One region of the Shewanella sp. SR1 genome, then DNA from elsewhere that is predicted to be linked to it. Evidence: riboswitches for the same ligand, from Rfam matches in the RefSeq annotation. Region 1 holds a riboswitch; the other holds the start of a gene.
The links. Region 1 has a riboswitch for thiamine pyrophosphate ahead of KV201_RS08970 (TonB-dependent receptor). Riboswitches for the same ligand answer to the same signal wherever they lie in the genome.

Region 1 (11,973 bases):
CGGGTTTTAACGCACTTTATGCTTTGTTGGTTATTTTTAACTTAGCCCACTAGGTCCGCAAATAACCGCCTTGCCTAAAGTGCGTTAAACTCCAGCTGAATCATGCATCTTCAAGTTGTTTGGGTATATACTATGCCAACTAACCCAAGGAGGACGCCCCATGGCCGAAGAAACGATTTTCAGCAAAATTATTCGTCGCGAAATTCCCGCGGATATTCTGTATCAAGATGAACTTGTGACTGCCTTTAGAGACATTTCCCCTAAGGCGCCAACCCATATTTTGATTGTGCCGAATCATTTGATCCCAACGGCGAACGACATGAAAGCCTCTGATGAGCCAGTGCTTGGCCGTATGATGACGGTTGCGGCTAAATTGGCGGCGGAAGCGGGTATCGCTAAAGATGGCTACCGACTGATCATGAACTGCAATCAACACGGTGGACAAGAAGTCTATCACATTCATTTCCACCTTGTGGGCGGTGAGCCTCTGGGGCCCATGTTGAGCCAAGGCAAATGAAGGTAAATTCGGATTTTTTCCCGCTGACCCAAATGGCGCAGCGGTTTGTGGATCAACTCGCTCAGTGTCGCCGTCTCGGTTTAACGGTACTGGAGGCGAGCGAGCACCATGTGTTGATTGAGTTGCCCTACAGCACTGAATTAATTGGTTATCCCGATACGGGCGTTATCCACGGCGGAGTCATTACCACTTTAATGGATACCGCCTGTGGCAGTGCTGTGGTTAGCGCGATATTCCATAAATTCAAATTGTTAGAAATCTCACCTACGCTCGATTTGCGGGTGGATTATATGAAGCCCGCTCAGCCCCATAAGCCTGTGTTTGGGTTTGCGGAATGCTACAAATTGTCTTCCAATATTGCCTTTACCCGCGCGATTGCTTATCAAGACAGCATAGATGATCCTATTGCCCATGCTGTTGGTTCCTTTATGCGGATCAGCCCAGAAATGGTGGGTGATGCCTTTAGACAAGCGCTGATGGGTGAAGCCGAGCCTGAGATAGGAGACACTGATGAGCGCAAATAATTCGGAACTTGGTACAGCCAGTGCCACTCAACACGCCCAAGTAAAAGCGCCTATCGATGTGCAAGGCATTGTTAAGCGCGCGACTGAGCTTAACGATTTTGGTCATTTACTTGAGCACGTCCCCTATGCCAAATTTATTGGTATGAAGGTTGAGCGTTTTGGTGATGAACTGATTTTTAAATTGCCTGCTAAGGACGACAATATCGGTAATCCTGTGTTGCCCGCCATTCATGGCGGCGTCATTGCAGGTTTTATGGAGATGTCGGCGATAGTGCAGTTAATGGTCTTTATGCAAACAGCCAAAGTGCCTAAAGTGGTCGATTTTTCAATCGACTATTTACGTGCAGGACTGCATAAAGATAGCTTTGCTGAATGTCGTATTACCCGTCAGGGGCGAAGAGTGGCCAACGTGAATATCGATTGTTGGCAAACCAATCGAAAGCAGCTCATCGCTACGGCACGGGCGCACTTTCTGATTGATTAACTCGTTTTATTGAGCAGATGTTTGAGTGATGATTAAGTCTGTCTTGTTAAGCATAAGTTCAGCACAGTTCGATTAGCTTGTCGTTTAATGGGAAATGATGCGCGCTGGCCGCGCATTTTGTCGCGTGACTGGGAGAAAGAGATGAAACAAATTTATACAGGACTATTACTGGCCGCGGCGCTGACCTTAGGTGCTTGTGCCTCACATACCGCAGGTATTTCAGTGAGTTCGCTCGGTGAAACCCGCGTCGATAATTCCAGCTTTGCCCGAGATATTGGAGTTGAAAGTGTGGATGCACGCCGAGTCGGCGATTTAGTGCAGGGCTCTGCGCTGATTGTCAGCAAATCGTCTACCGATATGCGTGTGCAGTATAAATTCACTTGGTACGACGCCAGCGGTTTTACTATCGAAGATGAAGCGACAAGCTGGAAATCGGTCAAGTTGCATGGCAAGCAACAATTGCAAGTCGCCGCCGTGGCGCCCAATGCCCAAGCGGTTAAATTTGATGTGTACGTGCGCGAAACCTTTTCGAATTAAGTCTGAGTTCGCCTTTGTTTAGTTTATAAATTATTTTTGATATAAAACGATTGCTATAATGGCTTACTTTTTCAGGAGTAAGCCATTTTTATCCGTCTTGATTAATTTGCCAACAACCTTTTCTCATTTTTTACCTTTGTTCATTCAGCCTTGTCATGTTGAAATTTGCGATTAATTACTCATTGTTGAGTAAAAAAACTTACAGCAGGACAAGAACCGGACTTTAGTCCTAAATGTATCCTTTGATTGAGCACTAGTATCGGAGTATTCAATTTTGAGGATATAAAAATGACCGCTCATATAAATGCTCAACCTACCGATTTTGCTGAAACAGTGATTATGCCGGGCGATCCGCTGCGTGCTAAATATATCGCTGAAACTTATCTCACCGATGCAATAGAGGTGACTAATGTTCGCAATATGCTTGGTTATACGGGTTTTTACCAAGGACAACGCATTTCTGTCATGGGTCACGGGATGGGTATTTCATCTATGGTGCTCTATGGACATGAGTTAATAAATTATTTTGGCGTTAAACGCATTATTCGTATTGGCAGTTTAGGTGCAACACAAAGACATGTACAAATGCGAGATGTTATTTTAGCTCAATCAGCTGGCACAGATTCTCCTACTAACAGCAAGCGTAGCAGTGGCTACCAGATGGCGACGTCTGCAACTTTTTCCTTATTACATAAAGCTTATACAAAAGCGAATGAGAAAGGCATTAGTGTAAAAGTTGGCAATATCTTTAGTGGTGATCTTTATTACGATCCTGATGAAGATATGATCCCAGCACTTGAACGTTTTGGGGTATTAGGTATTGATATGGAAGTGGCGGGGCTTTATGGATTATCACATCAGCAAGGTATTGAATCATTAGCTATTTTAACTGTCTCTGATCACTGCTTAACGGGTGAGGAAACAACAGCAGAAGAGCGTCAATTATCCTTTAATAATATGATCGAGCTAGCGTTAGAAACTGCCCTTAATTAGTTTTAAGGTCACCCTTTGAACCCTTAGCATTTCACTGATGGAATGAAATAATGAATAATAAAATCACTTTAACTGCTATCAGTTTCCTCGCCAATTTTATTATGGCCGGTTTTGCGACCCAATTCGGGATGTTGATTGAACCAATAGCTGAGAAATTTACTGCAAATGTTAATGAAGTTGCGTCAATATTCTCGTTGCTAAATGGTGGCGCTTTAGCGGGAACGATTGCAGCATTTTTCTTTATTGAAAAAATGGGCATAAAAAGAATTACTTTAATAAGTTACAGTCTGGTTGCTTTGTCTGCGCTTGCTTTACATCTAACAAGTTCCCTACAAGTTGTGTTGGTGGCCATGACCTTGATTGGTTTTTGTGGCGGTATCGGTCTATGTATTGCTGGCACGATTGTGGTGTCTGTGTGGCAAGAGAAATTACAAAGTACAATGTTAGTGGTGCAGGATGCGACTTTTAATATTGCAGGTGTTATTTTTCCATTGATAACAACTTATGCATTAACAAGCTCATTATCATGGAGTTACAGTTATTTAGCTGTAGGTTTGGTCGCGTTAGGTACCGTCATTATTACATTATTCACTAATTTTTCTATATGTGAGCAGTCTTCTTCAACAGAAGAGAAGCAACAATCTGAGTGGAATCTTGGAATTATTAGCGGGGGTATTGGATTATTTTTAGGGATGCTCGCATTATATACATTTTTAACTTGGGCACCTTTATTTGTAAAACAAAAATTTGATATTCCGTTTGAAGAGGCGGGTAATATTATTACTCAATATTGGTCCGCTGCGCTAATTGGTGCCCTAATTTCGACTGTGATCGTGACTCGTGTAAAAATTCACCATTTTTTAGTCTGCATTATTGCTTTAGCTATGATTATCACTGCTGCGATTGTAAGTACCGATAATCTTAATTGGATAGCCTATTTAACCTATGGTTATGGTTTTGCATGTGCTGCTCTTTATAATGCGTTTATTGCTTATGGAGTGTCTTTTGTAAAAAAAGCCAGTAGTAAAAATGTGTCATATATTCTTATCAGTGGAAGTGCTGGGGCGATGTTTAGTCCAGCGATCAGTTCTTTCTTTGAGCGTATAATTGGATTACAAACAGTGATGTATGTTATTCCTCTACTTTATGCGGCGATATTTATTCTATTGATGGTTTCAAGTCGGATGAAACCAGCGATGGCACCAAACTCGCTTTCTGCAAGTTAATTTGCGGATGAATCAATGCTACACTCGGCTATTAAATTAAGCCGAGTGTGGATTATATCTTAAATTTTTATATGCCAGCTTCGACGAATTTCTTTAGCGCGTTGAGATCACAAATTTGAATACCATCTTTTTTCCGTTCAATTAAGCCTCGTTCCTCCAGATTTTGTAGTGCTCGTCGGTAGACTCTGTCGGTAGTACCAAATCGTTCAGCCTCTAAATAGCGTTTACTAAAGCCATCTACGGGTAAGTCATTTAAATATTCATGGTAAATATCAAATGCCACGTTATAACTGATTGGATATAGCAGTCGCCTAGTAAAAATATCGACAGTATCTTGGTAGTCAATCGCAATTGCACTGGCGAAAAACAGCGCGAGTTGAGGGTGCTGACCTAGGGAATGTTGTAGTTTTTCCGCACTAATCATCAGGATTTCTAGGGGTTCATTAGCAATAATATCAAGTTGACAGCTGTATTGAGTAAAAAACTCCATTTCACCAAATAGTTGTGAATCACAATCAATAGTACCTAATTGAAAACATCGACCATTCCTCGCGGTATGGCCGAGCGAGACTCGTCCTTGCTTCACCAAGACAAGTGATGGCATTGCTTCACCTTGTGTCATGAGATGAGCACCTTTTTTCAGCATTTTTATTTCACTGATACAGCTGAGCACAACCGCTTCAATAAGTGGATAGTCTTGCTCCCATCGCTGGCTATAACGTCCTTTTGATAAAGGTTTTAGCTGCATTGAGTATAATCCTGCTACTGTGTTCGAAATTGCGACCTTCTATAGCATTATCATCATAGGCGGTCAAATTGATGGAAGGAATTTGCTTGTTGCTTTAACCGTAAACTTTATTGCTAGTTCAGTATTAATCGTATTAGGGCTAATTAATAGGATATCAGATAAGAGTGTCCTATTTTCATATCAGTCATGTATACTAGGCGTCGCCAAGGGGTGTTTGCAGCGAATTAATTTACGTTGATTACTGCAAACTGAGATGTCAGCTGACGAACCCTTAGAACCTGATCCGGCTAATACCGGCGTAGGAATGGGCCAATCAACAGCACACTTCTGAATCGCTTATTCGTTGCCGGATCTCAAACTATGTATTTGAGGTCCTATGTTAAACAGTAAAACGCTAAACAGTAACACGTCAAAACGTCATTCCCCGTTTTTAATCGTATCGCCCAGCTTGTTTTTAACCCGAGCGCCGCTGGCATTAGCCATTGCTGCCGCGCTGAGCACTTCTGCATTTGCACAAACCGATGCTATTGATAAACCCGATCCCAGCACTGAGATGGAAGTCATGGTGGTGACGGCGGATTTTCGCAGCTCAAGTTTAGAAAAAATGCCCTCCAGTATTACCGTTATCGACAGTCAAAAAATTCAAGATGAAAGCGCGCAGCACTTTGAAGATCTGCTTAATTCAATCGCCAACTTTAACTGGTCAGGTGGAAGTTCGCGGCCGAAGTATTTTCAAATTCGCGGCGTAGGTGAGCAAGAGCAATACCAAGGTGCACCAAATTCTTCTGTGGGTTACATCATAGATGATATCGATTTATCCGGTATTGGCATGGTGTCGAGCATGTACGATCTACAACAGGTCGAAGTGCTACGTGGACCACAGGGCACACGTTATGGCGCGAATGCCTTAGCGGGACTGATTTATCTGAAAAGTAACGACCCCACTGATGTGTTTGAACATGGTGCAGAAGTCTCGTTAGGTGATGATGATTTACGCACGTTTAGCGGTTTCAGTTCAGGCCCATTAACCGATTCTGGCAAGCTGCTTTATCGCGTTTCACTGCAGCAACATCAACAAAATGGCTACCACGACAACCTCTATTTAGGCCGTGACGATACCAATGGCCGCGATGAGTTCAGCGGCCGCGCTAAGCTGCGCTGGTATGCGACTGACGATTTGCAGTTTGATTTAACTGTGCTGCACGCCGATTTTGATAATGGCTATGATGTGTGGAGTTTAACCAATTCACCGACCCAGACGACATCGGATCAACCGGGTGTCGATAGCCAGCGCACCACAGGTGCAGGCTTTAAAGCGACCTATTCTGGCGCTGAAACCTTTGAGTTGACCTCGTTAACGTCCTTTGCGAATACCGATCACCATTACAGTTACGATGGCGATTGGTCGAACCCAGAGTATTGGGCTTCTAAGCAATGCAGTGATGACGATGGCAATCTGGCGCCGTGCCAATATGATTATTTTTGGGATAAAACGGGCCAACGTAAAACTGTGTCGCAAGAGTTTCGCTTAAGTTCTACCGAGCAGGGCCGAATCTTTGCGGACAGTACTGATTGGTTGCTTGGTGTGTACGGCATGAATCTGAAAGAAGATAACCAATTGTATTCTGAATACAATACTTTGCCGGATGAAGTCTTAGACTCTGAGTATGAAGCGACGAACTATGCCTTGTTTGGTCAGCTCGATACGGATCTGGGCTCAGATTATGCCTTATCTGTGGGCCTACGTTTGGAGCGCCGCAACAGTCATTACTCAGATACGAATAACGATAATTTCGACCCGAGTGAAACCATGTGGGGCGGTCATATTGCAGTGAGTAAAGTGCTGAATGACTCGCACAACGCTTATGTTCGTGTCGCGCGCGGTTACAAGGCGGGCGGTTTCAACATGACTTTACCTGTCGAATTGAACGATAAAAAAGAGTTTAGTACTGAGACGCTTTATAACTATGAAATTGGCCTTAAATCCCATTGGTTAGCTGGGCTTATCGATACTAATTTGGCGCTGTTCTATATGGACAGACAAGATCAACAGGTGGCGGCATCCCAGCAAGACCCTGATAAACCTCAGCGTTTTATCTTGTTCACCGAAAACGCTGGTAGTTCTAATAACTATGGTGCTGAGTTAGATGCGACCTGGTATGCCACGGATAATCTACAAATTTACTCAAGCTTAGGTTGGTTAGAAACAGCCTACGGTGATTACCAGTATCAGGATAAATACGGCACTGAGGTCGATTTAACTGGCCGCGATCTGGCCCATTCACCACACTTAACCTACAGCCTTGCCGGGACTTATCGTACCAATTCGGGCTGGTTTACTAACCTAAACCTGAGCGGTAAGAGTGAGTTTTACTATTCCGACAGCAATGAATCCCGCTCTGAGCCCTACACTATCGTCAATGCCCGCGTGGGTTATGAGGCGAGTGCATGGTCAGCCTATTTATGGGGCCGTAATTTGTTCAATGAAGAATACGGTGTGCGCGGCTTCTACTTCGGTAACGAGCCAGATAATGGCTGGGCTGAAAAGCAATATATTCGTTACGGCGATCCGCGTCAGATTGGCGTAACCTTTAACGTTAAGTTTATGTAAAAACTGATGTAATGGCACATGTCACTATGAGCCTATTGGGTTAACTCATGACTAAGCTGCAGTCCACTGTAAGGGCTACAGCTTCTCTCAAATTTAAGGAATTAAAATGAAACTGACCGCAGAAATTAGCATGTATCCCTTCAATGAGAACTACCTCGATCCGATTAAGTGGTTCATTGGCCGGGTGGATAGCTATCCTCATATCGAGCGCGTGACGAATGCGATGGCAACACAAGTGTGCGGCGATTATTTAGATGTGATGACTATGCTGGCGACCGAGATGCAAGCCGCCCATGAGAAGTGGGGCAAGGCAGTATTTGTGTGTAAGTTTATCGGTGGTGAGCTTAATTTAGCCCACAGCGAATAACGCTTTACCGTCACATACGCGATAAATAGGCAGTGAGAACAACACAATGACAGATTTATGGTTAACCTTGGTCGAGAGTATAAATGCGGCCTTTGGTGAAGTCCATGTGATGACCGCATGGGAAGCCTTGGCGGTATTGCTAGCCATGGCATATCTACTGCTGGCGATGAAGGCGAGCGTCTGGTGCTGGGCGGCGGCCTTTGCTAGTACCGCCATTTACACTGTGTTGTTTTGGAAGGTGTCGTTATTGATGGAGTCAGTGCTGAATATCTATTATATGGCGATGGCGCTCTATGGATATTGGCTCTGGACCCAAGGCGGCGATAAACATCAAGGGGTCAAAGTGACCACTTGGCCGTTGAAAACCCACTTGAAACTGATCGCGGTGACAGGCGTTATTTCGCTATTAGTCGGTCACGGCATGGCAACGTATACTCAAGCCGCGTTCCCGTATTTAGATGCGGCGACGACCTGTTTCGCTGTGATGACGACCTATTTAGTGGCGAAGAAAGTACTTGAGAATTGGCTCTACTGGGTCGTTATCGACATAGTGTCGATTTACCTTTATCTCAGTAAAGGCTTGATGCTGACCTCACTATTATTCGTACTCTATGTGGGGCTTGCAGTAGTAGGGTATTTCCTGTGGCGCACTGCATTAGCCGACGCCCGTGAGGCCAATGCCTTGAAGTTACTCAGTTAATGCTCGATGTAAACGCTGCTAAGCCATACTCAGCAGGCGAATCATTCAACGCACTCTTGCCCATACTCAAACGAGCTGGACTTGAGCAAGTGCTGAGCATTTGCGAACTTTCGGGCGGCTTGAGTAATCATAATTATAAGATCACTACGCCTGCAGGCTGTTATGTGCTGCGGGTCAATGCCGATGCGGCGGACAGTTTTTGCACCCGCCAGCAGGAGCGTTTTTACTGGCAACAACTCGCCCAAGCTAAACTTGCCCCAGCACTGCTGTGGGTGAGTGAAGATGAGCGCTACTACCTCAGTGATTTTATTGAGAGTGACCTTATTGAGAGTGACTTTATCGAGAGTGGCCTTATCGAAAGTGCTGTAGCGAGCGGAGCAGAGTGGGCGGCAATTGAACACAATGTGATTGATAGCGAACGCTTTCAACGTAAACGCTTCATCCATTGGCCTGCATTAGAGCGCCAAACCAGTGCCGCTGATTTTATGTTGGGACAGTCGTCTTTGGGCATTTTACATCACTGCGATTCACAACAAGCTAGTTTTAATCCTGAGCCTTGGCTGATGCCAATACAGCAAGATAAGCATCCCAACTCAGCTGCGCATTTACTGCTGGAATTATTGCTGCAATTGCGGGAACTGCCCACAGGTTCTTATGCCATTAGTATCACAGAGCAATGGCAGGAATATCACCAGCAGATGCTTGCCTATCAGGCATCTCTTGCGCTCACGCACGATTGGAGTGAGCGAGTCGCTAAGTTGCTTAACATCCAAATCGACATCAAACATTGGTGTGATGACTTAGCGGCTTGTTTAATTAAGCCGCAGTTTTGCCATCGCGATCTTAATCCCCACAATCTGTTACTCAAAAACAACCGTTTGTATTGTATTGATTTTGAGTATGCGACGGCGTCGCATCCACTGTGTGAGTTAGCCGTAGTGTTAGCGACCCATGCGTTAACGCCAATCCAGCAAAACGAGTTAGTGACACAGTATCTGAGTCAACATCTCTATGTCACGGCCCACGCCGTAGCGGCCGTGCCTGCCGCCATTGACATGTACTGGGTATTTGCTTGCTACTGGGCATTATTGATGGCAGCGCAAACGGAGGCCAGTCGTAGCGCCGACTATCTCGCATGGTTTGATTGTTTTTGGCCGCTCATCACCCAAGAATCATAGCGATTAGCTGCACGATTGGCGATTTAAAGCAGGCAAAGTATTAACATATTAAAAACCTTTATTAGACAAACTTGTTTGATATAAGAGGCAACTTTATATAGGCTCAAGCGTCATATTAGCAACAGTTCTAGGATGGATGATTCAGAATGAAAAAAGGCGTGATGCTACTTGTGTGTCTCTTAGGCTTAAGCGCCTGTTCCACTAAATTCAGTTACCATTTTCTCGATTGGGCTATCGGTTGGGAGCAAGAGGACTACGTTACCTTAGATAAACCACAGCAAAAGGCATTTGACGCCCTCATTGAAAAATTTGTCCTGTGGCATCAATCCAAAGAATTGTCCCACTATGTGGTGCAATTAACAGAAGTCGAAAGCCTCATCAAAACCAATACCTTAACACCAGTATTATGGGCCGAGCATGTGGAGATTGCTAAGCGGCATTGGTTTCGTTTGTTTGAGTTTGCTTTGCCAGAATTACTGCCCATCATCATGTCCTTGTCCGATGAACAGGTGAAGCAAATCCTCGCCAAATTACGGGAAGATGAGCAGGAGCTCGTCAAAGAGTTTGCCGGCAAAACTCCAACGCAGTTACAAAAAGAGGCCGACGAAAACCTTCAAGAGCAATTTGATGACTGGCTTGGCAGTGTGAGTGCAGAACAAAAAGTGCTTATTCATCAGTATAATCAACAGCGTTTATCCACCTTAGATATGTGGCTCGAATACCGCCACGAATGGTTACGTCAGTTTGAAGTTGCTCTTGGGCAGCGGGCAGATAAAGCGCTATTAACCGAGCGTTTGACCCTGTTGATGACGCAGCCCGATGAGCTTAAGTCTGAGCAACATAAAGTGTTTTTACGCAAAAATACTGAGGCATTTGGGACCTTACTGTTAGCGATGAACACGAGTTTGTCGGAGAAGCAGTCGAAACATTTTTATAAAAAGTTGGGTGGACTCATTCAAGATCTCACCGAGCTTAATCAAGAAGCCATTGAAAAAGAGGCGAGTGCAAAAAAAGCCTAGGCCATGAAAGATTTATTGGCTTGCTAGGGTCTATTCCTGCAAGCCAATAAATTAGTCAAAGAGAGACACTATGCCACTTGCATCCCTTTACCAAAAATTGCTCAATATGAGTCGCTATTTCGATGGCGTAGCGCCATTAGCCCTCAGGATTTACCTTGCGCCCGTGTTGATGCAAGCGGGTTATAACAAGCTCGCCCACTTTGACGATACGGTTGCTTGGTTTGCCAATCCCGATTGGGGTTTAGGCCTGCCAATGCCGGCGGTAATGGCTGGATTGGCGGCGGGAACCGAGTTCTTTGGCGCTATCTTATTGCTGCTTGGGCTTGCGACGAGGCTGATATCTATCCCTTTGATGGTCACTATGTTGGTCGCTGCATTTACCGTGCATTGGCCAAATGGCTGGTTAGCGATTGCCGATGGCAGTTCTTGGCTAGCTAACGACAGAGTGCTTGAAGCAGGGGATAAACTGGCGAAAGCCAAAGAAATATTGCAGGAGCACGGTAATTACGACTGGCTAACCAGCTCAGGTAACTTAGCTGTGCTTAATAATGGGATAGAGTTTGCGGCAACTTATTTCATTATGTTGTTGGCACTCTTTACCTTAGGCGGCGGTCGTTACACTAGCCTAGATTATTTTATCGCTAAGCGCTGCGGGGTTAAGTAAGCCTTTTATAAAGAGCTCTGGATTTTCAAGCGCAATCAAAGCGTTAAATCCCACCCATGCGGTGGGATTTTTTTATGCCTCTTTGCCAGCAATTTGCTATGCTTGAACGCAATTTATATCGAACTAGGATAAGAACTTGGACGCTATTGAACTTTTGCTCACCCGTCAATCGACCCCGCGATTAATCGCTCCCGCTCCCGATGCGACTCAATTAAAAATCATCTTAGATGCCGCCATTCGTGTGCCAGATCATGGTGCCTTAGCCCCATGGGAATTTATTATTGCCACTGATCAAGGGTTAAACACCTTAGCCGATATCTTTGTTGAGGCGGCTAAAGCGAGTGGCGCCGACGAGGATTTCGTTAATAAAGCTAAGGGCATGCCAATGCGTGCGCCTATGGTGAT
Region 2 (11,973 bases), on a different contig from region 1:
ATATGGCTGGCTTCTATTGTTTTCGCCCTTTAGATTTTTAACGCCGTCTTGCATTCCCGTCAGCGTATCGCATTGATGATGTTATCCGCTTCAAGACGTAAGAGTTAGCAAGCATTTTCCCATCAATTTAGCGCGATTGTGATCTCAATTCCCAGCCTTATTTGTCTCGACTGACAAGTGTCTTACTAAGCATTGGCATAAGCACTGCGCTTGTAACGTGTTGCATTCGCGTTGAACTTTACCCTGTTTGCCTCCTCTAATCTGCGTTGAGCACTCGCAAGTAAATGCAATCATTGGATAATTCTCTTTCAATATTCAGCAACTCGATATTGGATTTGAGTGCAATTGTTCCACGTTAAGCATCATCGAAATCAATTGAGACTACACAAAACCTAAGGATGGATTTTGCCTTTTCAACGTCAACCCAAAGCCGCGCCTTTATTGACAGTATCTCCTACAGCAATAGCGATTGGAGATGATACTGATAGTGCTTTGCTTTTTTCGGTCACATCGCCAGAAGGCGAGACTTTTATTGCATTTGATCATCACCTCGGTGATCTGGATACTGCCCAAACGCCTGTTTTTACCACTACTGCCGTGCCGTCAGCGTTCAATCGCGGTGCAGGCCTTTTAGTCACTGAGCATGACACCCATGCTATATATCAAGAGCAGGCCCGAGATTTGGTACTGCAAGAAATCCATACTGAACATCAAGATCAACATCAAGATAAATTGGTTGCTGAGTCTGAATCAAAACTTGAACTGTCTAGGATAATACAAACCAGTGATCAGGCATTGGAGACGGGATCAGTTTTACGTGCTCGTCAGCCGTATTTCAAAGGATTAAGTCTGCTATTTTTTGTGCTCTTAGTGCATGCGTGTTTATTTTTACTTATCTGCATTTTGTGGCGCCCACAGTTAAATCCCTTTGGATTAACAGAAACTGAAAGTCGGGGCCCTAAAGTGACGGCGCTTAAAGCTTACTTTATTTATGCTCCCGCGGTAGAGAAGGCTGAAAGCGCTGCGCTAGAAACAGAGAGCAAGGCCGTGGATAAGACTGAGATGACAAGTTCTGTTACGCCTACAACTGTTCCCACGCCTGCAACTCAAGTTAAGCCTCTGCCAATACTTGAAAAGGTCATGCCTGAAAAAGTAGATCAGGGAAAAGTGAAGCCAGATACGGTTAAACCGGACATCACTCAATCGAGCCAATCTCAATCAAGTGCCCAAAGTGAAGTACAGCCCGCGGAAGTGACGGCAAAAAAACCAACTAATACGCTTGATACCACAGAAATAAAGCCGCAGCTTGGCGCTAAGAGTTCGCCCGCAGCAGAAGGTGAGAGCACAATAGCGACAAGCTCAAGCATGAGTTTATTCACCCAGCAATATTTTGAACGTCAGCGCGAGCAAGCGCTCGATGATCTCGTCATTGAACAGGCCGATAAATTCACCCGGAAATCGAATATGAGTGAAATGAGCCCTGAGATGGAAGTGTTATTTGTCCCTAACGCCGATGATTTCGGTGGCACAACGAGTCTAGATTTACCCTTAGATCCAAATCGTATTGTGCGTAAAGGGGATACTTGTTATCGCGTGGTACAAGTCGGCACTCAAGTTAATCCTTACGCCGAAAATTTAGGTTTCCCATTTGACTGCAGTGGCAAAAAAATCAATCAAGCTATTGATGATGCCATTCAATCTCGATTAAATAAAATGATGCTCAAACCCCATAAATAGTGACTTTCTTTTATGATCTATTTTCATGCTTATTATATATTTTTTAGTTTAATTTTATTTAATCAATTAAAAACAATGAATTATGAATCTTTATTTTGGATTGGTAGTTAAGATTTTTAATTACTTTTTTCCTTGTTTGTTGCTGCCGCTTCTGTCTATACTGCGCACTCATCTTGTCGGAGTGCCTCTTGGCTGAGACCGTTTATTCGGGATCCGTTGAACCTGATCAGGTTAAAACCTGCGAAGGAAACAAGCGTAATAACACATATTAAATCGCCAAAATAGACGGCTTGAACACCTGTTAACTCAGCAATGTTTTAAGCCTTAATGTTTAGATTTAATTGTTATTGAGCAGGGTAACTCAATTTTTGAAGCCAGTGTTGGCCACAAAAGTTGATTGCCATGTCCAGCTATCAACAACTCAATTCTCCAGACAAGCAACTCCATTTTTTAACGTGAGATTGCTTATGTCCAGTTCAAACCAAAACCCAGCTGTAGCTGCCAATGCGACAGAAATCACAGCGCCAGAATCGACAATCCCTAATAAATCGGCTGAGTCTAGTCAATCAATCGTGCCTAAGGCGCCGAGTCGCCGCGAAACCCGCGCGCAGGCCCAAGCCTTTATCGATACGTTAGCGCCACTGCAACATCCTAATTCACAAAAGATTTATCTCGAAGGTTCAAGTGCCTATATTCGCGTTGGCATGCGGCAAATCCTGCAGACTGACACCCTTGTCGGCGGAACAGATGATGCGCCTATCATGGAGAAAAATCCGCCAATCCGAGTGTACGATTGCGCCGGACCTTATTCCGATCCTGAGGCCGATATCAATGTGCGTCTAGGCCTTGGTAAATTAAGACAAAACTGGATCCTAGCCCGCAACGATACAGAGCAATTACCCTGCGCGACCTCAGATTTTACCCAACAAAGACTCGCTGACGACGGTTTAGACCATCTGCGTTTTGAGGCGGGTTCGAGTGCCATTGTCCGCCCACGCAGAGCGCTGCAGGGCAAACGAGTCAGCCAATTACACTATGCCCGTCAAGGGATTATCACTCCCGAAATGGAATATGTGGCGATCCGCGAGAACATGGCACTTGCCGAAGTACAGGATGAAATCCTCAATCGTAAAGCCAAGGGCGAAGCTTTTGGTGCCTTAGTCGGCGAACCGATTACCGCCGAATTTGTCCGCGCCGAAGTTGCCCGTGGCCGCGCGATTATTCCGCTGAATATTAACCATCCCGAAGCCGAACCTATGATCATAGGGCGTAACTTTCTGGTGAAAGTGAACGCCAATATTGGTAATTCTGCGGTGACCTCTTCCATCGAGGAAGAAGTGGAAAAGCTCGTCTGGTCAACCCGTTGGGGCGCAGATACGGTAATGGATTTATCCACGGGGCGTTATATCCACGAGACCCGCGAGTGGATCATCCGCAACTCGCCAGTGCCCATCGGCACAGTGCCGATTTATCAAGCGCTGGAGAAAGTGAACGGCGTGGCAGAGGATTTAACCTGGGAAGTGTTCCGCGATACCTTGATTGAACAAGCTGAGCAAGGTGTTGATTACTTTACTATTCATGCTGGTGTGCTGCTTCGTTACGTGCCGATGACGGCTAAACGCGTTACAGGGATCGTTTCCCGCGGCGGTTCAATCATGGCCAAATGGTGCTTGAGCCATCATAAGGAAAATTTCCTCTACAGCCATTTTCGTGAGATCTGTGAGCTTTGCGTCGCCTACGATGTATCCCTGTCTTTAGGTGATGGTATGCGTCCAGGCTCAATTGCCGACGCCAATGATGCTGCCCAGTTTGCAGAGCTTGAAACCTTAGGTGAGCTAGTCAAAATCGCGTGGGAATACGACGTACAAACCATTATCGAAGGGCCGGGACATATCCCGATGCAGCTCATTAAAGAAAACATGGACAAGCAGTTAGCTCACTGCGATGAAGCACCGTTTTACACGCTTGGCCCGCAAATCACCGATATCGCACCTGGGTATGATCATTTCACCTCCGGCATAGGCGCGGCCATGATTGCTTGGTACGGCTGCGCTATGTTGTGTTATGTCACACCAAAAGAACACTTAGGATTACCGAATAAACAAGATGTTAAGCAAGGTTTGATTGCTTATAAGATTGCCGCCCACGCCGCCGATGTGGCGAAAGGTCATCCGAGTGCGCAAATTCGTGATAATGCGCTGGCAAAGGCGCGGTTTGAATTCCGCTGGGAAGATCAATATAACTTAGGACTCGATCCTGAAACCGCACGTGCTTATCACGATGAATCTTTACCGCAGGAATCCGCTAAAGTCGCGCATTTTTGCTCTATGTGCGGCCCTAAATTTTGTTCGATGAAAATCACCCAAGATGTGCGCGCCTATGCCGCTGGCTTAGAGGCGGCACAAGCGAAGGCGGATCAAGTTGAAGCTGCTGACCAAGCCATGCAAGTCACAGTCAAGACGCCGCAGGAGTTGGAAGCGGCAATGGCGCTAAAATCGGCACAATTTGCTGCTTCGGGCGCCGAGATCTATCACGTGAAAGACAAGCTTGTCGCCGAAGCTGAGGAAGCCTAATTATGTTGGGTATTCATGGGGATAATGCGCCCATGAATACCGAGCGTCCCGCGTTTGTTTGGACCATAGCTGGTTCAGACAGTGGCGGCGGTGCCGGTATTCAGGCGGACTTGGCGACAATTCAAGATTTGGGCTGTCACGGTTGCAGCGTGATCACCACAGTGACGGCGCAAAGCTCAGTGGCGGTCATTTTAGTCGAGCCCGTATCAGCGGCGATGTTAATGGCTCAGCTGACGACTCTACTTTCCGACTTGCCACCCAAAGCAATTAAAATCGGCTTACTGGCAGATCAAACTCAAGTGGCATTGCTGGCAGATTGGATCGCGAGTTTTAAAATCCACTATCCATCTGTGCCTGTGATTGTCGATCCTGTGATGGTCGCCAGTTGTGGCGATGCATTAGCAGTCGATAACTGTCAGGATATAAAAAGTGCGGCCAAATCAGCCTTAGATTTTAAGCCTTTCAAAGGTTTAATCGAACTTATCACGCCCAATGTGCTTGAACTTGGGCGGTTAACTCACAGTGATGTTTCAACGAAAGCGCAATTCGCTGCCGCGGCACTGGCTTTATCCCAGAGCCTTGATTGCAGTGTGCTCGCTAAAGGTGGCGATGTGAGCTTTGGTTGCACTGACATTCTTGCTGATACTCATGCTCAAACTCAGACTAACGCTCATGATATCGCTTACAAGAGTAATGGCTGGGATCTTGAGCTTGCCGAGGATTATCTAGTTTGTCGTCAAGTGCGCGCGAGCTCTAAACTGCATCAAAATGGGCGCTTCTGGTTAGCCAGCCAGCGGGTTAATACCCGTCATAACCATGGTAGTGGCTGTACTTTGTCATCGGCCATTGCCGCCGTGTTAGCGCAGGGTTTTGTATTGCAAGATGCGGTGGTGGTTGCCAAAGCCTATGTGAGTCAAGGCTTAAGCGCGGCGATTGGTTTAGGGCAAGGTCCAGGGCCGTTGGCCCGTACGGGTTGGCCTAATAACTTGTCCCGCTATGCCAAGATAAATCTGTGTGATGGCAATTTTATTCGTCATCACCTCAATCGACATCTTGATGTTAGAAGTGATTTAGTTGCAACAGTTTTATCCGCAACAGATCAGGCAACCGCTCAGGTAAGAATAGCCTCGACGCCACCTCAAAATATTTTATCCCACGGTTTTAAAGTGCTCGATGCCGAGCTTGGTGTTTATCCCGTGGTGAGTGACTTAACCATGCTGGAAAGTTTATTAGCGGCAGGCGTTAAAACTGTGCAGTTACGGATAAAAACTGACATCAGCGAGTTAACTACTGCAGCGCCAGCTGAATCTGATTTAGGCAAGTCTGCGCTAAGTAGATGTGAGTCAGGCGAACCGGAGTTAATTGGCTCCGAATTAGAAGCTCAAATTCAAACGGCCATTGCCTTAGGCAAGCATTTTAATGCACAGCTTTTTATCAATGATCACTGGCAGTTAGCGATAAAATACCGTGCCTTGGGGGTACATTTAGGCCAAGAAGATCTCGCCGTTACTGACTTAGCGGCCATTCAAGCAGCGGGACTCGCGCTAGGCATATCGAGCCACAGTTATTTCGAGCTGTTATTGGCGCACCAATACTCGCCATCCTACATAGCGCTTGGACATATATTCCCAACTACGACGAAGCAAATGCCTTCGGCGCCCCAAGGGCTCGCAAAACTTACACATTATGTGGCGTTACTCCAAGACCATTATCCCTTGGTCGCCATTGGCGGTATTGATTTAGATAATCTGGCAAAGGTGAAAGCCTCGGGGGTGGGCAATATTGCTGTGGTGCGCGCAATAACGAAAGCTAAGGATCCAGTCGCAGCGTTTGCAGAGCTGAGCCAAGCTTGGGAGCAATGTAGCTTGTCTGAAGAACTGGCTGTAAAGCATGGGTTGGGTGCAAAGCATGAGTAAAAACCCACCGCTTGCTCACGCAGAGGTTCTTTGCGACGGTACACAATGCGCTCGTACACTCAGTGATTCAGATTTCATCCGTTATTCTCGGCAAGTCTTATTGCCAGAAGTCGGTGAGGCCGGGCAATTACAACTGGCCGACGCTGGTGTCGCGATTATCGGTCTTGGCGGCTTAGGACAATTGGCGGCGCAGTATCTGGCTTGTGCAGGTATTGGTCGCTTGACCTTAATCGACATGGATAAAGTTGAAGTATCAAATCTGCCAAGACAATTGTTATTCAACGATGCCGATATTGGGCTCAATAAAGCGCGAGTTGCCAAGCAAAAGCTCAATGGCATAGCACCGCATTGCACTGTTACTGCCTATGAAACGGCATTTAATGCTGCGACATCGGTTCTTCATTTTGCTGATATTTTACTGGCAAAACAACAGGGCAAAAAAGTGCTAGTGCTTGACTGCACAGATAACTTTGCGACTCGCCAAGCCATTAATCGCAGCTGTATCGAAGCGGCTTTACCTTTAGTCAGCGCGTCAATCGCGGCATTTAGCGGCCAATTGTTCGCGGTCGACCAAATGCGGTTCCCCTCTGGTGGTTGTTATCACTGTATTTTCCCCGCACAGACGAGAGTGTCGCAGAGCTGCAGTACCCAAGGCGTACTCGGGCCGAGCGTGGGCGTGATGGCGTCAATGCAATCTTTGATGGCCATGCAACTCTTGCTGAGTATGGATAGTTGTGATGAACCTAAAAGTGCCTTGTTTGGACGTTTTTGGCGCTTCGACGCTAAATCACTTTCATGGACAGCGGCGACATTAACGCGGGATCCCCATTGTGACGTATGTGGTCCAAAAGAGGTTTGTTCATCATCCGATAAGCCCAGCAAACTATAAAGTATGGAGGTTTGATATGATTTTAATTCACATAAATAATGTCCCGCAGCCATTAACGGAACCGACTTCACTCGCGGCTGTGATCCTCGCGCAAGATATAGCCCTCGATTCGGTCGCTATCGTGTTGAATGCAGAGGTGGTTCCGCGTAATCGCTGGCAATCGATTCTCTGCCAACATGAAGATAAATTAGAACTTTTTTCAGCTGTAGCGGGAGGCTAGTATGTTAACGATTGCCGATGTGGAGTTTGAATCACGGTTATTTACCGGAACGGGAAAATTCAGCAATAGCCAAGTGATGCTTGAGGCGATAACGGCTTCAAAATCGCAGTTAGTGACAGTTGCGATGAAAAGAATTGATTTTAAAATGGGGCTTGATGATTTACTCACGCCGTTACGCCAAGCGGGTGTACGGCTATTGCCTAACACTTCGGGGGCGAGAAACGCCAAGGAAGCGGTGTTTGCGGCTGAGCTTGCCCGTGAAATGCTGGGAACTCATTGGATTAAGCTCGAAATCCACCCGGATCCTAAGTACCTAATGCCCGATGCGATAGAAACCTTAGAGGCGGCTAGAATCCTCTGTGAGAAAGGCTTTATCGTGATGCCCTACGTGCATGCCGATCCTGTGCTTTGTCGCCGCTTGGAAGAGGTAGGCTGCGCTGCGGTTATGCCACTGGCGAGTCCGATTGGCAGTAATCAAGGTTTAGTCACTGAAAGCTTTTTAAAAATCATCATAGAGCAGGCGCGGGTGCCTGTGGTGATCGATGCCGGCATTGGCGCACCTTCGCAGGCTGCGCGGGCAATGGAGCTGGGCGCCGATGCGGTGCTCGTCAACACCGCCATCGCCAGCAGCGCGTCGCCGATAGTGATGGCCGAGTGCTTTAAAGAGGCGGTGCAATGCGGTAGACGGGCCTTTGAAGCTGGGCTTGGCCGAGTACAAACGGGCGCGGTACATACCAGTCCTCTGACGGGATTTTTAAACCAATGAGTTTTGTAGCGGAATTTGCCAACATCCCACGGGATAAACTGTTACTCGATTTGTATTCTTGTACTGCCCAAGATGTTGAGCGGGCGCTGGTGAGTCCAGCAGGGGATTTACGTAGCTTACTGGCCTTGCTATCACCTGCGGCGGAACCTTATATCGAAACCATAGCGCAGCACTCTGCGGCGCTAACGCGGCAGCGATTTGGCGCGAATCTGGGCATGTATTTACCGCTATACGTCTCGAATCTGTGCGCTAATGAGTGTGATTACTGTGGCTTTAGCATGAGTAACAAACTCAAACGCAAGACCTTGAATGAGCAGGAGTTGATGGCCGAAATGGCCATTATCAAAGATAGGGGCTTCGATTCTATTTTACTGGTGTCAGGTGAGCATGAAACTAAGGTCGGCATCGATTATTTCAAGCAAATGTTGCCGCTGGTAAAGCAGCAATTTAGCCATGTGGCGATGGAGGTTCAGCCCATGAGTGAGGACCATTATTGCCAGTTAGTCGCGCTAGGTTTAGATGCTGTGATGATTTATCAAGAGACCTATCAACCCGAGACTTATGCTAGTCACCATTCCTGGGGGAAAAAAATGGATTTTACCTATCGCTTAGCAACACCTGACAGAGTTGCGGCGGCGGGCGTTGATAAAATTGGTCTTGGGGTATTACTGGGGCTGGATGATTGGCGTTTAGATGCGTTAATGATGGGATATCATCTCGACTATTTAGAACGACGCTATTGGCGTACCCGCTTTAGTATTTCGCTACCAAGGTTACGACCTTGTACTGGCGGGATCACCCCAAAAGTCATGCTATCGGATCTAGGTTTAGTGCAAATGATTTGCGCATTTAGAATTTTTAATCAACAGCTTGACATCAGCATGTCGACAAGGGAAAGCCCTGAGTTGAGGGATAATCTTTTACCACTTGGGATTACTCAAATCAGTGCGGGCAGTTCGACACAACCGGGCGGCTATCAAGCGCCTGACAGTCAACTCGATCAATTTGAGATAAGCGATGATCGCAGTGTCGAGCTAGTTATCGAACAGATGCAACGGCAGGGTTTTAATCCCGTATTTAAGGATTGGGAAGCTAATTGGATCACAGGATAAATCTGGACGTAAATAAATGCTGAGAATGCGGATAAAATCTGTACTTTTGCACGTTACTGGTCAATAATTGACCCATTAATCACAGCGTGCAGGAATACCGTTATGCAAATCCAATCTGCTTATTCATCCGGTCTGCAAGGCTTGCAAAGTGCTCAATCTGGGCTCACTCAAGCAACGATAGATGTGGCTAAACCTACACAGACGCAAAGTGCAACTCCGGCTGAGCCTGCCAGAGATGTTGCCCAGCCCGATAAAACGTCGGCATTACTGGCAGCAAATGAGTCATTAAGACAAGGTGAAGCCTCAACAGAAGTGATTGAAACAGATTCAGAAACGATAGGTTCGATCATTAATATTAAGGTGTAAAAATCATGTCGGTTGTGGCGCTATCACCTAAGGTTGGAGCGCCATCCTCTTCATTTTCGACATATGATAAGACGCTAAGCTCGAATCTAAGCCAGACTCAAAGCCAGAGCCTAATCCAGAGTCACGCTAATAGCACTTATCAAGGAGCCAGCGCTCACACTGCAGGCTCTGCAAAATTTGAAGCGAGTGGTGCCTATGAACCACATTTTACTGGAACCTCAACCGCTCCGGTTCAAGCCGCGCCTATTGCTTCATTAGCAACTCACGTTTCTCAATCTCTCCACTCATCACCAAATGTGTCTTTTAATGCGAGTTCTTTGGCCGCTAGTTCATTGCAATCGAGCGCTCAAACATTTTCTGCAACGCCTGCAGCTATATCATCAACGCCTTTATTCAACGGGACAAATACGGCGACATCCATAAGTTCAAATGTCGCTGGCATTGATGCTGCTTCGCCTGTACTACCAGCGTTTAATGGCGCAAGCCAAGCACTAAAGGCCAGTCCTTTTGCTGAATCAAGGCCGCAGGTTACTCTTCCTAAAACCAATGCTACTCAAGTCAATGGGTTAAAAGATCGGGCGAGTTTACATGCCGATGCCAGTTTTAGCTTATTAACGGGACCAAGATCCATTTCTGGTGTGCGTGGGGGACAAATTGCCGCACCTGTGTCGACTCTGGTATTTTCATCAATCACGAAAACTATAGGAAGTAGCCTTGGCGCAAATGCCATCTCTACAACGAGCCCAAGTCTTAGTGTCACGAGCAGTATTCCCTCTGATATTTTTACGCCTCCGAGTTCATCAATTGGCACGAGTAGCACAGAGCTTCCCGCTTTTAATCCATCGAGTACGGGCAGTGTTTCTCCCATAACGCCTGATTTAGCCGCAGTGTTTGGGCCACAAACTGTTTTTACTGGCGCAGCGGCAGTTAACCCCTCTACGTCTTCAGATAACAGTTCTGGAAATTCTGGAAGTATAAGTAGTAATAGTTCAGCTGCGCGTGCAGGGACTGTTGAGCAGTCAAACTCTGCACAAGCAGCAGATCAATCCGCTCGCAATGAAGTTGCTCAACCGACAGTGTTGGAACAATTTACCCAGGTTTTCGGTGACGCTAAGGCTCAAGTTAGTCAGGTAGAAGATCCTGCTATAGCGTCTAACCCAGATGATCGTCAGCAAGCCTTAGCCGATGTTTTTGCTAAAAACGATAATCAGCTTGAAAAGCAAGCACAGGAAGAAGCGTCGCAGAAACAGCAAGCTGTGGCAGCGGAACAAGCAAAGCAACAACAATCACAAGCGCAATCACAGGCACAGCAGGCTCAGGAGCAAGTAAAGCAAGCCCAAGAAAAAGCGCAGGCGCAACAGCAACAACAGGTTGATTCACTTAAGGCCAGAGACTCTGAGGTTAAAGCCCATGAACATGCCCATGCTACAGTCGGCGGGCAATATGCTCAGAGTCCGAGTTTTAAGTATGAGAAGGGTGCCGATGGCCAACGTTATGCTACCGATGGTGAAGTGCAGATCGATGTTTCTGCTGTCGGAGGCGATCCACTCGCAACAATAAACAAAATGAAGCAAGTGTACGCGGCGGCAATGGCTCCGGTTGATCCTTCATCTGCGGATATTCGCGTTGCCGCTGAAGCTTTGCAAAAAATGAATGAAGCAAAGGTGAAGCTTGCTGAAGAGCGGCAACAACAGATTGTAGACTTGCAAACAACCCAAACCTTAGTGGGCGCCGATGCGCAGATTAAAGCGCTACCGCCGTTGCAAGAACACACACCCGTAGTAACGGGGAACGTTGACGAGTTAGGGAATATTGCTCAGCCCCAAAATGCCGTCTCAACACCAGTATCAGATGCAGTCGATAAGCTCATTCAAAGGGTTGAAGCGCAGACGGCCAAAACCGCAGTGACGACTGATACTAGCTCTAATACTAGTTCGGAAACTCCGTCAGGAACTTCGAGTGCCAGCGGCTCAGTTAATACCCCAACGACAGTGGAAACCATTGAGCCACCGACTGCAACCTTAGCATTTGGAAAAGCATCAACTTCTGCTGATTTAGCGACACGTTTTATTCCAAGACCAGATAGTACCGCAAGTCGTTATTATGTTGCTGTTGCACAAGCCAGTATTGGACCTTCAGTCCGTGCTGACGTAACGCAGCAAGTCAATATTCAGCCTTCTAATCTAGCCTCTGTAAACGAGCTGCTTAATAATGCGCAATCCGCTACTGTTCTGCCAACTCTGGCAGCAAAAGATACCAACGAGATAAACGAGTCGCCCTCAAGCATCAGTGCGATTGAGAATCGCAGTGCGTCACTGCAGAGTGAGTCAAGTGCAGAGGATGATGCTTCGCAGGAAGCAGGATTTATTCAGCCGCAATACCTGGGTCAGCAAC

Region 2: linked by a shared signal. The riboswitch ahead of thiC (phosphomethylpyrimidine synthase ThiC) and the one ahead of KV201_RS08970 (TonB-dependent receptor) in region 1 are both predicted to bind thiamine pyrophosphate.

Annotation. Positions count from the first base shown of each region.
Region 1 covers NZ_JAJAEF010000007.1:176,004-187,976, reverse strand. Annotated here, with positions in the region: gene hinT (purine nucleoside phosphoramidase) at 161-517, shown strand; gene KV201_RS09000 (PaaI family thioesterase) at 514-1,041, shown strand; gene KV201_RS08995 (PaaI family thioesterase) at 1,028-1,525, shown strand; gene KV201_RS08990 (YcfL family protein) at 1,667-2,062, shown strand; gene deoD (purine-nucleoside phosphorylase) at 2,351-3,055, shown strand; gene tsgA (MFS transporter TsgA) at 3,106-4,281, shown strand; gene KV201_RS08975 (Crp/Fnr family transcriptional regulator) at 4,349-5,029, opposite strand; TPP riboswitch at 5,226-5,351, shown strand; gene KV201_RS08970 (TonB-dependent receptor) at 5,406-7,640, shown strand; gene KV201_RS08965 (hypothetical protein) at 7,747-8,007, shown strand; gene pnuC (nicotinamide riboside transporter PnuC) at 8,054-8,707, shown strand; gene KV201_RS08955 (phosphotransferase) at 8,707-9,885, shown strand; gene KV201_RS08950 (DUF6279 family lipoprotein) at 10,032-10,904, shown strand; gene KV201_RS08945 (DoxX family protein) at 10,975-11,568, shown strand; gene KV201_RS08940 (NAD(P)H nitroreductase) at 11,705-11,973, shown strand, end outside.
Region 2 covers NZ_JAJAEF010000025.1:34,615-46,587, forward strand. Annotated here, with positions in the region: gene KV201_RS18445 (hypothetical protein) at 406-1,737, shown strand; TPP riboswitch at 1,905-2,003, shown strand; gene thiC (phosphomethylpyrimidine synthase ThiC) at 2,205-4,310, shown strand; gene thiE (thiamine phosphate synthase) at 4,313-6,226, shown strand; gene KV201_RS18460 (HesA/MoeB/ThiF family protein) at 6,219-7,115, shown strand; gene thiS (sulfur carrier protein ThiS) at 7,132-7,335, shown strand; gene KV201_RS18470 (thiazole synthase) at 7,337-8,101, shown strand; gene thiH (2-iminoacetate synthase ThiH) at 8,098-9,213, shown strand; gene KV201_RS18480 (hypothetical protein) at 9,316-9,579, shown strand; gene KV201_RS18485 (putative metalloprotease CJM1_0395 family protein) at 9,585-11,973, shown strand, end outside.